DNA from 2 places in the Tardiphaga sp. 285_C5_N1_2 genome. Region 1 is predicted to be linked to the other one. Evidence: riboswitches for the same ligand, from Rfam matches in the RefSeq annotation. Region 1 holds a riboswitch; the other holds the start of a gene.

Region 1 (7,659 bases):
CCTTCTTCACGAGATACGGCGTCTTCGGAGATTGCGAGCTCATCAAGAGTTCGGAGTCCGGCGGCACCCTGCCTTGTGCCTGCTCGGCCGGGAGCGAGGTGTCGACCATGCGGAAGTCGAGCTTCGCCGTCTTGCCAAGCAGTTCCTTGAGACGGGTCGGATCCTGCAGACCCGGCACCTGCACCAGGATGCGGTCGAGACCCTGACGCTGGATCAGCGGTTCGACGGTGCCAAGTTCGTTGACGCGGCGCTCGACGATCTGAATCGACTGTTCGACCGACTGGCGGATGCGGTCATTGATCGCTGCCGGCGGCACCGAAAGGCGGATCAGGCCGTTGCCGGCATCCGACACTTCGAGGCTGCGCTGGCCGCTCTGCCCCATCAGGCCGCCGAGCGGCTGCGACAGTTCACGCAGCTTGGTGAGCGCGGTCTGATACTCGGTGTCCTTGGTGATACGGACTTCGACATTGTCGCCGCGAACGCCAAGGCCGGTATAGACGATCTTGGCGTCACGCAGTGTGCGGCGGACGTCGTCGCGCACCTGATCGAGCTTGTCCTTCTTGACCGAATTGGCATCGACTTCGAGCAGGATGTGCGAGCCGCCCTGCAAGTCGAGGCCCAGCACCAGATGGCGCTGCGCCCATTTCGGCCAGGTTTTCACGGTAGCTTCGGGGAAGAAATTCGGAACCGCGCACAGGCAGACCACGAGCGCCGTCAGAATGACCGCCAGCGCCTTCCACCGCGTGAAATACAACATCGAGATGATCCGTCAGATTCTTGAAATGGCGACGCGCAAACGCATCAGCTCGCGGCCGCGTCGTCCTTGGCATCAGCCTTGTCCGCCTTCTCCTTGGCGGGCTCACCCTTGGTGCGCACGCCTGAGATCATCGTGCGGAGCTGACGTACGCGAACGCCTTCAGCGAGTTCGAACTCGACCTGCTCGTCATCGACCACCTTGGTGACCTTGCCGACGAGACCGCCCGAGGTGACGATGGTGTCGCCGCGGCGGATGTTCTTCACCATCTCGGCGTGGTCCTTCACCTTCTTCTGCTGCGGACGCAGGATCAGGAAGTACATGATCACGAAGATCAGAGCGAAAGGCAGCAGCGACATCAGCATGCTGTTGGTGTCGCCGCCGGCTGCAGCCTGGGCAAACGCAGGGGTAATGAACATCGGGAAGTCCTCGTAAACGCTGGGGAATAAACCGGCGACGCGTCGGCGTTCGGCCGGTTTGGGTAAATTCGCGCGGACTATAGCGGCCGGCGTCCCAATTGCAACGCCGGTAAACCCTCTGATTTGTCTGCGATTTGTACCGCTTGCGGATGTGTTCCGGGCTCGATATGGGTGCGCGCCGAGGAAAGTCAAAAATGTCAAAAAAGCCCAATAAAACAAGCCGCCGCCCTGCCAAAAAGGCCCCTGCGACCCGCACGTCCAAGACCGTCCGCACGACCGCGGCAAAACGTCCGCGACCAGCCGCCGCCCCCCAGATCGATGAGCGGATCGCGCTCGCCCTTGAGACCATTGCCGCCGGCATGGCTGCCGCGGCGCCGAAGTTGTCCAACGCTGATTCTCTGGGCTGCGCCGAAGCCTTTATCTGGCATCCCGACGGCCGCCTTGCGCCGGTGCCGAAGGTCTCGAGGGTCGATATCGGCCTGCTGCAGGGCATCAACCAGCAGGTCGACACCCTGATCGAGAACACCCGACGCTTCGCCAACGGCCTGCCGGCCAACAACGCGCTGCTCTGGGGCGCGCGCGGCATGGGCAAGTCATCGCTGGTCAAGGCCGCGCATGCCTCGGTCAATGCCAGCAAGTCCGTCGCTGGTCGTCTCAAGCTGGTCGAGATTCATCGCGAGGACATCGAGAGCCTGCCGGCGCTGATGGAACAGATCCGCGCCTCGGATTTCTATTTCATCGTGTTCTGCGATGATCTTTCTTTCGACGGCAACGATGCGTCCTACAAATCGCTGAAAGCCGTATTGGAAGGCGGCATCGAAGGCCGGCCGGACAACGTGATCCTCTATGCGACCTCGAACCGCCGCCATCTTCTGGCGCGCGAGATGATCGAGAACGAACGCTCGACCGCGATCAATCCCGGCGAAGCGGTCGAAGAGAAGGTGTCGCTGTCGGATCGTTTCGGCCTCTGGCTCGGCTTCCACAAATGCAGCCAGGACGAATATCTCGACATGGTGCGCGGCTATTGCAGCCACTATGGCCTCAAGACCGACGCCGCCGAACTGGAACGCGACGCGCTGGAATGGTCGACCACCCGCGGCTCGCGATCAGGTCGCGTGGCTTGGCAGTTCGTACAAGAACTCGCAGGACGCCTGGGCGTGAAGCTGCCCACAAAGTAAAGGCAAATGCCGCCCCGTCATGACAACGGGGCGGCATTCGACTCGCCCTAGGCGAGACTTCGCAACTCACGTGCCGCCGCGACCATATTCACGAGCGCAGGCCGCACCTCCTCCCATTTGCGGGTTTTCAGTCCACAATCGGGATTGATCCAGAGCTGGGAGTCCGCCAGCCGCTGCCGCGCAAGCTTGAGCAGATCGACCATATCGCGCGTTTCAGGCACCCGCGGCGAGTGGATGTCATAGACCCCGGGACCTATCTCGTTTGGATACTTGTAGGTCCTGAACGCATCGAGCAGTTCCATCTTCGACCGTGACGTTTCGATGGAGATCACGTCGGCGTCCATGGCACCGATAGCGTCGATGATGTCGTTGAACTCCGAGTAGCACATATGCGTATGGATCTGCGTGTCGTCACGCACACCCGACGAACAGATACGGAAGCTCTCCACGGCCCAATCGAGATAGGATTTCCATTCCGATTTGCGCAGCGGAAGCCCTTCGCGGAGTGCCGCTTCGTCGATCTGGATCATACCGGCCCCAGCCTTTTCCAGATCGAGCACCTCATCGCGTATCGCGAGCGCGATCTGGCGACACGCAACTTCGCGGGGAATGTCGTCACGCACGAATGACCAGTTCAGAATCGTGACGGGCCCTGTCAGCATCGCCTTCATCGGCCGCTCGGTGAGCGACTGCGAGTACTGCCACCATTCGACTGTCATGGGATGCGGCCGGGACACGTCGCCGAACAGCACAGGTGGCCGCACGCAGCGGGAACCGTAGGACTGCACCCAGCCGTATTTGGTGAAGGCGAAGCCGGCGAGCTGTTCGCCAAAATACTGCACCATGTCGTTGCGCTCGAACTCGCCATGCACCAGCACGTCGAGACCGATATTCTCCTGCCAGCGCACCGCCCTCGCCGTCTGGTTCTGCAGGAACGTCTTGTAGGCAGCATCGCTGAGCGTGCCCCTGACATGGGCCCCGCGAGCGTTTCTCACTTCCGCGGTCTGCGGAAACGAGCCGATGGTCGTTGTCGGAAATGCCGGCAGTTTGAAGCGTCGGTGCTGTTCGGCAGCGCGCGTGGCAAAGTCACTGCCCCGACGACGCATGGTCGCGTCAACAGAGGCTACGCGTTTGGCGACCGCAAGATCGTGGATCTTCGACGACGCCAGTCGCGCAGCCGCCGCCGCATCCGACGCAGCGAGCTTTGCGGCGACATCCGCGCGACTACCAGCCAAGGCGGATCCGAGCGCCGCCAGTTCCTCCATTTTCTGGACTGAAAAGGCCAGCCAGCTTCTGACGTCCGGATCGAGCTCGGTCTCAAGGCCGAGATCAATCGGCACATGCAGCAGTGAGCAGGACGGCGCCAGCTCAACGCGATCCCGCCCCAGGAGATCGACCATGGGTTCCAACCCATCGAGCAGACTGGACAGATCGGACCGCCATATATTACGTCCATCGATCACGCCGAGCGAGAGGACCATGTCTTTGGGCGCCTTCGCAGCGACTTCATCGAACTGGTCCTGCGCGCGGACCAGATCGAGATGAAGCCCGGCGACGGGAAGCGACAGGGCCAGATCGAGGTTGTCGCCAAGTTCGCCAAAATAAGTGTTCAGCATGATCCTGAGTTGCGGGACCGCTTCTGCAAAGGCGGCGTAAGTCCGCTGCAGCGCCTGCTGGGCCGGTGCGTCGAGATCGAGCACCAGACACGGCTCGTCCAGTTGTACCCATTCGGCGCCTCTGTCGGCCAATTCCCCGAGCACCTCGACGTAAACAGGCAGCAATCTGTCGAGCAGCGTCACCGGATCGAATGACGCATCCGCACTCTTGGCCAGTTTCAGATAGGTCACAGGCCCAACCAGCACAGGTCGTGTCTGATAGCCCAGCGATCTCGCCTCTTCGTACTCCTTGATCGGCTTGCGCGATGCGAGACTAAACGTCTGATCCGGCGTCACCTCCGGGACCATGAAATGGTAGTTGGTATCAAACCACTTGGTCATCTCCTGCGCTGGCACGCCGTGGGACGCATCATGAGACCCATGCGTACAGGCCTCGTCATGCGCGGTGCCTTGTGATCCACGTGCCATGGCAAAATAGGTCGCGAAGGAAACGTCTCCGCCCTTCCAGCCATAGACCTTCGGAATGGCGCCTACCATGACGCTGGTATCGAGTACCTGATCGTAGAACGAGAAGTCGTTCGACGGCATGACCGTGATCCCAAGCGACTTCTGACGTGCCCAGTTTGCGGCACGCAGCCCGACGCCGACATCGATCAGCGCATTCTCGTCGATTGCACCGGACCAATAGCTTTCCAGCGCCATCTTGAGCTCACGCCGCGGACCGATCCGTGGCGTTCCCAATGTAGCAACAGGAAGCGAGGACGTAGATTTGGCAGAAGACTTGGAAGAAGTAGACTTTGACACAGTAGACATGGCTTAACCCCAATGATTGGGGGCAAAAGGCCAAAGTGACACGTCTGGATTCCACGACGGCAGTCGCGGAATCGCAACCGCACCACCGGGACACCCCGCCCGAGGACGTTTATGTTGTCGAGGCAGGTCTCCTGGCTTGCGGGTCAATGCTGCCGTCCGGCCTTCCCAAAACCTTTGCGGGTCTCAGTGACTTTAATGGACAGCGGCTCACCGCTTACAGTTGCGGGGGCAGCTCCGGCCTTGGCTTAACGCCTCACCGGCTTCCCTCTTAGCTTCGGGCAAACCTTCCCGAAGAACCACGACATGTCCACATATGGGCAACATCGCGCGGCAGTCAACCGAGCTTGCGCGCGCAAGCTGCCCACTCGCAGCAGCGCGTTGAAGACTCCGGAGCTGGAGTGGGCCGTAGCCCCGAGATCAAACGCATCAAGCCCGGCACGAGGCCGGGCTTGCTTAAATGCGAACTACACTTCGTGGACTGCGCTTACGCCCCGTTGAGGAACTGCAGCGGATCGACCGGCGACGAGCCCTTGCGGATCTCGAAGTGAAGCTGCGGCGAAGTAACCTCACCGGACTGGCCGGACTTGCCGATCACCTGACCGCGCTTGATGGTCTCGCCACGCTTCACCATCAGCTCACTCGCATGGGCATATGCGGTGACGTAGCCGTTGGAGTGACGAACGAGGACCAGATTGCCGTAACCCTTCAGCTCGTTGCCGGAATAGGCAACGACGCCATCTTCGGCAGCCTTGATCGGCGTGCCTTCCGGCACGGCGACGTTGATGCCGTCGTTGGACTTGCCATTGGTCTTGGCGCCGTAGCCTGTGACCACGCGGCCGCGCACCGGCCAACGGAACGTCGGCAAAGCGCCGGTTGCGTCAGCGGCTTTAGTCGGCGATTCCGGCGTGGTTTCTTCAGGCGTCGTCGTGGCACTTGCCAGGCGGGCCTTCTGTGCGGGTTCGGCAGACGCAACACGGGCCACGGCAGCGGACGTGACCGCGCCAGCCGGAGCGGCCGTCACGGCTGCGACGGGCGCAGCGAGCGGCGCGGCTACAGGAGCTGCGTTGGCCGTACGCGCACCGGGTACCGTGATCTTGGAGCCGAGCTTCAATTGGGCAGTCGGCGCCAGACCATTGGCGCGCGCGAGTTCGGCGACCGACACGTTGTTCCGACGCGAGATGCTCATCAGCGTATCGCCGCGATTGACGAAATGCGTGGTCGATGTGCCGACGGCAGGTTTGCTCGGAGCAGCAGCAACGGCCGGAGTTGCCGCGGCGCCCTGACGCGGAATGATCAGCGACTGGCCGGGCGACAGCGCGCGCGGCCCCTTGTAGCCATTGGCCTGCAGGATCGCAGCCGACGAGACGTTGTAGCGTTTCGCCAGACCATCGAGCGTATCGCTGGTGCCGACGATGATCGAGGTGCCGCCATCACGGGCAAGGCCGTTGGTCGCTGCAACCGAGCGCGGTGCCGTGGAGCCGGTGGTTTCGATCGGCGCACGTGCGGGCGGCGGCGTATACATACCGTTGCCGCCCCCGCTGACGGGAGCAGCCGATGCAACCGGACGGGCTGTCGGATAGGACTGCGGCGCCGAGATCGGCGGCGGCAAAGGCTGGGATTGATACTGCGGCTGCGGATTATAGGCCGGACGCTGATACTGCGGCAGTTCCTGGCGCTCGACCGGCGCACGTGGTGCCCGCTGCGGCACAGAGCCGGTGGTTTCGCCCTGCCAGCCAAAGCCACGGGACTGCCCCGAGTCAAAACTTGGATTCTGAGATAGGCGTGTCTGCATGTCGGCGCTGCAGCCGGCAAAACCGATAGACATCAGCGCCAGCACCGCGACCTGCGGAGCGCGACGCGAGTAAAGCAACTCGACAACGCTGGACATTGGTTACTCACTCATACGCAACAAACAACTGAATTGAGTAAACACCGTCTCCGTTACCAAGCCTTTAACCTTGCGACCAACACGTGACAGTCGTTCACGAACTTTTTTCAGAGTTCGCGCGCGATGCCCGGCAGCGCTGGCACAAAACGCACGTCCACCAGCTCCTTTCGCTCCAATCCATCCCCGGTTTTGCGGATCCGGACCAGGGTCTGGACGCCATTGTGAGGACCAACCGGCGCAATCAGAATACCGTCCTCCTCAAGTCGGTCGGTCAGCGCCGCGGGCACCTCCTCCACAGCGGCGGTCACGACGATCCGGTCAAACGATCCCAAATTGGCAGCCGGGTTGAGGCCGTCGCCGAGCATGACCTCGATATTGTGGAGGCCGAGTGCCTCCAACCGGGTCCGGGCGGCATCGGCCAGCGTGCGATAACGCTCAATGCTGAGCACGTCCCGGACGAGCTTTGACAGGATCGCGGCCTGGTAGCCCGATCCCGTGCCGACCTCGAGCACACGGTGACCAGCATTCAATTGCAGTTGTTCGGTCATATAGGCCACCACGAAGGGCTGGCTGATGGTCTGACCGCAGGCAATGGCCAAGGCCGTATCCCGCCAGGCATGGGCGCGATCGTTCGGCTCGACGAAGCAATCACGCGGAATATCCTCCATTGCGCGCAGCACCAGCCGATCGCTGATCCCACGGCGCCGCAGACCAAGCTGAAAGGTCATCTGTTCAGGCGGCTGTCCGACGGTAATCATGGAAATGCCTCACGCAGCACAGGTTAGAAACACTCTCGATCTAGCAAAGATAGATTGATGTATTTCTGCGATCGGAACCGGGATAGCCTAACGACAACTTTTATTGTTCCGCGCGCGGAACCAGCAACATACCAGCCTGTTATGGGCGGGGCGCTGAAATCCTGATCTTGCTCTATCTGGTACCGAACACGCGACATGCGTCTTTGGGTCACGAAAATGGCAATGCGTCGAGA
Region 2 (7,659 bases), 1.7 Mb from region 1:
CACATGCTGATACAGGCTGCGTTGGGCGATCAGCGTCGAGGCAATCAGGGCTTCGACGCCGAAACCGATCCAGTTGTCGTTGAGAAGATCGGTGAGCAGTCCGCCGACAAGTATTGCGACACTGACCAGCGCGATGATAGTGACGACGCCTGCCAGCTTGCGCTGCCGACGCGACCAGCTCTCGAGGTTGAGCCGGTGTTCCAGCCAGCCGATGCCGTTGCCGATCCAGACCACGGGATGCGGTGCGCGGCGCCACAGCCAGTCGGGATCGCCGATCACGGCATCGAGCAGCAGCGCCGCGACCACCAGCAGGAGCGCGTCGCCATGCACCAGCATCAGGGCGCCACGCGACTGATTTCGGTGGTCAGTCGATCGAGCGCCTCGACCATGGTCGGACCGCCGCAGGCGGTGAGGCGCTCGGGCAGCACCAGTCGCTTCGATGCCGGATAGAATTTCTCCAGTGCGGGATGCAGCAGGAAGGCGCGGCCTTCGTCTTCGGCAAAATCGGTATTGTCGGTGACCAGCAGCAGATCGGGCCTCAGTGTGACGATCGCCTCCAAGGAGGCGAAGCCGCCAGCCTTGAGGCCGAGCTCGCCGCCGGCATTGCGCAGCCCGACCGCTGATAGCAACGACGTGGTCAGATTTTCGCCGCCGGACACCCAGCCGCGCCGCGACACCGCCAGCACGCGCAACGGCTTGCGCTGTACGGCGGCGTGGGCCTGCGCGATTGCAGTATCCAGTTTCGCTATTTCGGCTTCAGCACGCTCCGGATGCTTGACCAGCGCGCCCATCTGGCGGAGCTGTTTCTTGACGTCGTCGAGCGAGCGGGCGGGATCGAATTCGGTGACCTTCAACCCCTTGTCCTTCAGGAGTTCGCGGGTCGCGCGCTTGGTGAAGCGGCCGGCGACGACGACATCCGGCTTCAGCGCCAGCACGTCCTCAGCCTCGCCGGACAGCAGGCGGAACGCCTTCGCCTTGTCCTTGTCCCATGAGCGGAACGGATCGCGCGCATAGGGGCTGAGGCCCAAAATCTGCTCGGGATCGGCGAGGGTGACGAGCAGTTGATCGGTGCAGAGGTTGATCGAGGCGATGCGCGGCAGATCGGCCGCACTGGCCTGCAGCGGCGCCCATGCGAGCAGCGCGAGTGTCGTAGCCGCGAGCGGCCAAAGCCTCTCGCGCTTCGCCCGATATGATGGCATGACACAGGCATGAAACATGGTGGCGATCTCACGCAGGCGATGGCGGAATTCGGCGGTGCGCCGGACCAATGGCTCGATCTCTCGACCGGGATCAATCCATGGCCGTGGCCAATTCCTGCCAACCTGCCGAGCCATCTTTGGGAGCGCTTGCCGACGCGCGCCGACGAACAGTCGCTGTTGTCCGCCGCGCGCAGCGCCTATCACGTGCCCGATAGCGTCGATGTCGTTGCCGCTGCCGGTACGCAGGCGTTGATCCAGTGGCTGCCGCATCTCGCTATGCCCGGAGCCGTTGCCATCGTCGGGCCGACCTATAACGAGCATGTCGCGGCTTGGCGTGCCGGCGGACATGAGGTCGGCGTAATCGGTGGCCTTCATGCGCTGCCGGATCATGCCAGGCATGTGGTGATCGTCAATCCCAACAATCCCGACGGGCGTATCGCTAGGAGCGATGAACTCGCTGATGTTGCGGCGATCCTGCAACGGCGCGGAGGCTGGCTGGTGATCGATGAGGCCTTCGTCGATGTCGATCCAGCGATCAGTGCGGTCGAGCTGTGTGCGAAGTTGCCGGTGGTGATCCTGCGCTCGTTCGGAAAATTCTACGGCCTCGCGGGTCTGCGTCTCGGCTTCGCGCTCGCGGCGCCTCTGATCGCGCAGCGTATCGCGACTGCCATCGGTCCATGGGCCTGTTCCGGACCGGCGCAGGTCATCGGCGCGGTCGCTTTGCGCGACGAGCGTTGGGCCACGCAGACTCGCGTCGCGCTTGTCGCGCAGAGCATCAAGCTGGACAATGTGTTGACCGATGCCGGTTTCGAGATCGTCGGCGGCACGCCGCTGTACAGGCTGGCGCGACATGTCGACGCCCTGAAATGGCATGCCGCATTGGCCCGGCAGCAGATCTGGTGCCGCCACTTCGACTGGAGCCATGAGCTGCTGCGGTTCGGCCTGCCGCCCGATACGGCTGCTCTGAGCCGGCTTGCTGCTGCGCTGGCGAAATAGCCGCCACATCGCTCAGACTCCCGCCCAGGGCAGGATAATCGTTTCGTTCCGGTGTTCGGCGCGATAGGTGCTGATACGAAAGACATCGGCGACGATGTCGTCAGATAGCGCTTGCTGCGGTGCGCCTTGGGCTGCGAGGCGTCCGTCGGACATCACCAGCACCGTATCGGCGAAACGTGCCGCGAGGCCGAGATCGTGGGTGACCACGATCACCAGCACGCCGCTGTCAGCGACATCGCGCAAATTCTTCATGACGTCGATCTGGTAGCGTGGATCGAGCGACGCGGTCGGCTCATCGGCCAGCACGATCGGTGCCTCGACGGCGAGAACGCGGGCCAATGCGACGCGGCTGCGCTCGCCACCCGAAAGCTCAGTCACGCGGCGATCGGCAAAGGCGACGACGTCCGTTGCCAGCATTGCGCGCTCGACCGCAGCCTTGTCCGACGATGTCAGCCGCGCCGGATCGGTCGCGCCATGCGGATAGCGGCCGAGGGCGACAACGTCCTTCACGTCGAGCGGCCAGTGCACAACATGACCTTGCGGCAGATAGCCGAAGCGTTTTGCGCGCTCGCGCAGCGTCAGGGATGCCAGCGCATCGCCGGCGACGTGGATCGTGCCCGTTGAGGACTGCAAGCCTGCCAGCGCACGCAGCAGCGTCGTCTTGCCGGCGCCGTTCGGGCCGACCAGAGCGACCAGATGCCTGCGTTGCAGCGAAAGCGAGACTTCGTGCAGCACCTCGCGCCCGGAGAGCGTGACGCTCAGATTGCTCGCGGTCAGTAGCGCCTGATCGCTCATGCGACGCCTCCGCCCAGAGCGCGACGCTCGCGCATGATGAGATAGAGGAAGAACGGCACACCGATGATCGAAGTCAACACGCCGACCTTGATGTCGGTGGTCGACGGGATCAGGCGCACGGCGATATCGGCAGCCAGCAACAGCGCCGAGCCGGTCAATGCGCTCGGGATCAGCAGGCGCGCGGGATCATGGCCGATGATCGGGCGCATCAGATGCGGTGCGATGAGGCCGATGAAGCCGATCGTGCCGGTGACTGCGACGGCGCCGCCAACGCCGAGTGCGACGCCAAGAATCACCAGCAGGCGCAGGCGGCTCACATGGACACCGAGGCTCTGTGCGGTCTCTTCGCCGAGGCTCAATGCACGAAAGGCCGAGCGCTGGCTCATCAAAATGATTGCGCCGGCGACAATGAACGGCAGCGCCAGCGTGACGTGACGGAAGCTGCGGTCTTCCAGCGAGCCGAGCAGCCAGAACGCGATCTCAAGTGCGGCAAAGGGATTGGGAGACAGGTTCATCACCAGCGCCGTCGCGGCACCTGCTAGGCTGGAGATTGCGAGACCCGCGAGGATCAGCAGCAGCAGACCCGCATTGCGGCCGGCGATGCCGAGCAGCACGAACACCGACAGGAACGCCATCGTGATGCCGGCAACAGGCAGCGCCCATGAGCGGACATCGGCCAAACCGAGCGAGATCATCAGCACCGCGCCGAAGGCCGCGGATTGCGGCGCGCCGAACAGGGACGGCGAGGCGAGGGGATTGCGCAGAAGGCCCTGCAGCGCGGCACCGGACAGGCCGAGGATCGCGCCGATGGCCAGTGCGAGGATCGCGCGCGGCAGGCGGATTTCACGCACGATGATCTGCTGCACGTCGCTGCCACCGCCGAACAACGCATCGAGCACCGTCAGCGGCGAGAGCTTGACAGGTCCCGTGCCGAGCGAGCCCAGCGCCAGCAGCGTCACAAGACCGACGAGCGCGATGGTCGCGATCGTCCGGCGGCGTACTGCTGGCGCTGCGGTTACCATGTGGCGTTGAAGCCTGCGTAAGCCGCAGGTCCCGTGGTGCCGAAGTTCAGCACTTCCTGATAGTGCTCATTCAGGATGTTCTCACCGCGGGCGAAGACCTTCCAGGTCGCATCGATCTTGTACTCGGTATAGAGATCGACGCGGGTATAGGCATCCACCTGACCGACCTGATTGGCACTGCTGAAGCGCTTCGATACCGTGGTGACGCGCGGCTCGATCATCCACTTGTCGGTCGGCGTGATCGTGAGTGCGAAGCGGGCGAAGTTCTTGGGACGACGTGCCAGCACTGTATCATTGCCGAGATCTTGCGCGTGCAGGTAGGTGTAGGCTGCGTTGAACTTCATCAGGCCCGGAATAACGTCCACATTGGCGCCAACTTCGAGACCATTCGTTTCGGCGCGTGCGACGTTGATGTAGCAGCCTGTGGTTTGGGCAACGGGACACGAACCGGGGCTTCCCGTCGGCGTCACGAAGTTGATCAGATTGCTGTAGTCGTTCGAGAAGCCCGTCAGCGAGACCACCACGCGGCCATTGAAAAGGCTCTGATCGACGCCGGCGTCGTAGCCGAAGCTTTGCTCCGGGCTGAGCGTCGGCGTGCCGTTTGCCGTTGAATACAGCTGGAACAGTGTCGGTGCCTTGGCGCCGGTACCTGCGCTGGTGTGGAACTTGGTGCCGGTTTCTGCAATCGTATAGGCGGCCGTGGCACGCCATGTCTCGAAGCGCCCGACATCCACGACGTCGTCCACGCGGCCGCCCAATGTGATGTTGAGACGTTCGCCTACGGGGACCGACCACAGCGCGAAGACCGAATTGGTATCCTGGCGTTTCGCCAGCGCGGGTGTGATAGCGGCCGGTATCGGCAGGATGGCGGTCGTGTAGGTCTTGGCTGTCTCGCTCTGCGTCTTGGCGCCGTAGATCAGCGAGCCAAATGCGCCGAGCTTCAGGTTTGCCTGATATTCTGCGCCGAGGCTGTCACCATTGTAGTCGAGAATATTGGTCGTGGTGTTCTGCGGCAGCATGTTGGTGCGATAGGTTACGTCATAGTTCGAACGCTCGGTATGCGTGTTCGACACGGTGACATTATGCGTGAGAATGCCGCCGAATGAATCCAGTGAGACGCGGCCGTAAACGGTTTGCAGCAGGCGCGTGACATTTGAAGGCGTGTCGGGAAGCTGCACGGCTCTCGACGTCGGACTGAAAGTGCCGTCATAGGCGGCTCGCGTGAAGGATGACACGAAGCCGGATTCCAGCCGGATGCCTTCGCCGGCATCGTAGCCGATCCTGGCCGATCCGCCGACGCGATCAAAGCCGTCGCGTTCGAGATTGGGGTACAGCGCTTCAAACTGAGGGATGCGATAGCCGAAGCGCGAGAAACCGTTCGAATGCTGACCGCCACCTGTGAAAGCGTAGGACCACGGACCGTTGGAGCCGGTCAGCGATCCCTGCGTCATGACAGTGCCATAGCTGCCGGCTTCGGTGCGTACGTTAACTTGCGCAGGGCCCGAGCCCTTCTTGGTAATGATATTAATCACGCCGCCCATGGCGTCTGATCCATAGAGTGCGCTCTGCGGGCCCTTCAGGACTTCGATGCGCTCCATCGCCGAAGGCGTGAACATGGCGAATTCGAAATCGCCGGACGCCGCCGTGGGATCATTGACGCGGATGCCGTCGATCATCACCAGCGTCTGGCCGGTGTTGCCGCCGCGCAGGCGGACATTGGTGGTGCCGCCAGGGCCGCCGGTTTCGGTGATGTCGAGACCGGGCACGGTGCGCAGCGCATCGACCAGAGAGCCGGGATTGCTGGTCGCAATGGTCTCGCCTGACACGACGCTGATCGAACTGCCAGTGCGATTGAGTTGTTCGGGTGCTCTGTCCGCCGTCACTACGATTTCGGAGAGCTGCTCGGCACTGGACTGCGCATGCGCAGCACTGTGAGAGCAGGACAGAACAACAACGGCCGCAGTGCCTGCGGCCAAATTCCGGATAGTCATTTAACCCCTTCCGTCGACCCACCGTCGAACGAGTGTGAAACTCGTTACCGGCCGGTCTCCTGGCTCGCGGTGGTCTCCCGGTCCGCCTTCCCGAATCTGCGATGCAAATTCAGTGGCTTTGTGGACCTGGAATGGCCGCTTACAGTTGCGGGGGCAGCCGCGGCATAGGGGATATTTCCCCGCACCGCATTCCCGTTTCACCTCCTCGCGGAGGCACCGATAACGACAGACAGGAAGCACAGCGCGCCGCGCGGTGCAACAGCCATCGCCGCGTTGTGGACTCTATTGCTCGTGCTGTAGCGCGGCGAGCACGTCGTCGGGGCGCTCGACCATCATCATGTGGCCAGTGCCCGGCAGAATCACCGTGCGGGCGTTTTTCAAGGCGGCGGCCAGGGTCTTGCCAGCCTTGGCGGGAGTCATCATGTCCCGCTCGCCGAGGATGAGCGTGACCGGGATTTCGAGCTGGGCCGCAGCAGTCAGCGCATTCTGGTATGTATTGCAGGCGTTGAGATCGGCGAACAGCACGCCCGGCTTCGTGGCTTCCAGCACGCGCTGCGCGCCGCTATGCATCCACAACCCCGGCGCGAGACTGCCGCCGAGTTCGGCGCGAAAGCCGAGCCCCCAGATTGACACCATGTCGATGGCGGAGTGCTGATTGGCTTCGGCATCCTTCAACAGATCCGGGCCGACGGTCATCGTCCCTGCCGTGCCCATCAGGTCGAGGCGCGTGACTTTACGGGGATGCCGCGCTGCGGTCTCCAGCGCAATCAGCGAGCCCATGGAATGGCCGATCAGCCGCGCAGTCTTTGTGCCCGCTGCCTCGATCAATGCTGCGGTCCAGTCTGCGAGATCGGCGATGGTCGTGAGCGCTTCACCTTGTGAGCGACCATGGCCGGGCAGATCCGGCGCCAGTACGGCGAAGCCATGATGCGCGAACCAGCGCGTATGCAGCGCCCACGTCGAGTGATCGAAGCCGGCGCCGTGGATCATCACGACGACCGGGAGCGATGGATCGAACGTGCGGCCGCCATTCGCGATATAGGTCTCGTGACCGTTGACGGTGAGTTGCATCGCTCAGCCCTTCTGCGAGATGCGCAGCGCCTGCGCGAGGTCATCGATGATGTCATCGGCGGCTTCGATGCCGACTGAGAGGCGGATCAGCTCCTCGCCGATGCCGGCGGCCTTGAGCTGTTCGGCATCCATCTGCTGATGCGTGGTGCTTCCGGGATGAATGACCAGTGTCTTGGCGTCGCCGACATTGGCGAGATGGCTGGTCAGCTGCAGTGCCTCAATGAATTTGCGACCGGCATTGCGGCCGCCCTTGATGCCGAAGGAGACGATGGAGCCGGCGCCGCGCGGCAGCAGGCGTTTCGCGAGTTCGTAATCCGGATGGTTCTCCAGCGACGGATGCAGCACCCAGTCGACGGCCTTGTTGGCCGTGAGCGCTGCGAGCACCGCATGTGTATTGGCCATATGGCGCTCCATGCGAATGCCCAGTGTCTCGACGCCTTGCAGAAGCTGGAACGCATTGGTCGGCGAGAGACAGGCGCCGAAATCGCGCAATCCTTCCGTGCGGGCGCGCATGATGAAGGCGGCAGTGCCGAATTGCTCGTCGAAAACGATGCCGTGATAGCCGGCATAGGGTTCGGTGAGTTG

What was found. Region 1 has a riboswitch for cobalamin ahead of metE (5-methyltetrahydropteroyltriglutamate--homocysteine S-methyltransferase). Riboswitches for the same ligand answer to the same signal wherever they lie in the genome.
Region 2: it holds a riboswitch for cobalamin, as region 1 does, so the genes downstream of both, AB7951_RS06320 (TonB-dependent receptor domain-containing protein) here and metE (5-methyltetrahydropteroyltriglutamate--homocysteine S-methyltransferase) in region 1, are expected to answer to the same signal.

Annotation. Positions count from the first base shown of each region.
Region 1 covers NZ_CP197241.1:3,049,741-3,057,399, forward strand. The annotation lists gene secD (protein translocase subunit SecD) at 1-757, opposite strand, end outside; gene yajC (preprotein translocase subunit YajC) at 802-1,173, opposite strand; gene AB7951_RS14580 (ATP-binding protein) at 1,368-2,351, shown strand; gene metE (5-methyltetrahydropteroyltriglutamate--homocysteine S-methyltransferase) at 2,399-4,780, opposite strand; cobalamin riboswitch at 4,885-5,096, opposite strand; gene AB7951_RS14590 (peptidoglycan DD-metalloendopeptidase family protein) at 5,265-6,668, opposite strand; gene AB7951_RS14595 (protein-L-isoaspartate(D-aspartate) O-methyltransferase) at 6,776-7,426, opposite strand.
Region 2 covers NZ_CP197241.1:1,338,890-1,346,548, forward strand. The annotation lists gene cbiB (adenosylcobinamide-phosphate synthase CbiB) at 1-336, opposite strand, end outside; gene AB7951_RS06300 (ABC transporter substrate-binding protein) at 336-1,199, opposite strand; gene cobD (threonine-phosphate decarboxylase CobD) at 1,209-2,195, shown strand; gene AB7951_RS06310 (ABC transporter ATP-binding protein) at 2,208-2,990, opposite strand; gene AB7951_RS06315 (iron ABC transporter permease) at 2,987-4,012, opposite strand; gene AB7951_RS06320 (TonB-dependent receptor domain-containing protein) at 4,006-6,003, opposite strand; cobalamin riboswitch at 6,036-6,239, opposite strand; gene AB7951_RS06325 (alpha/beta fold hydrolase) at 6,286-7,074, opposite strand; gene AB7951_RS06330 (O-acetylhomoserine aminocarboxypropyltransferase) at 7,078-7,659, opposite strand, start outside.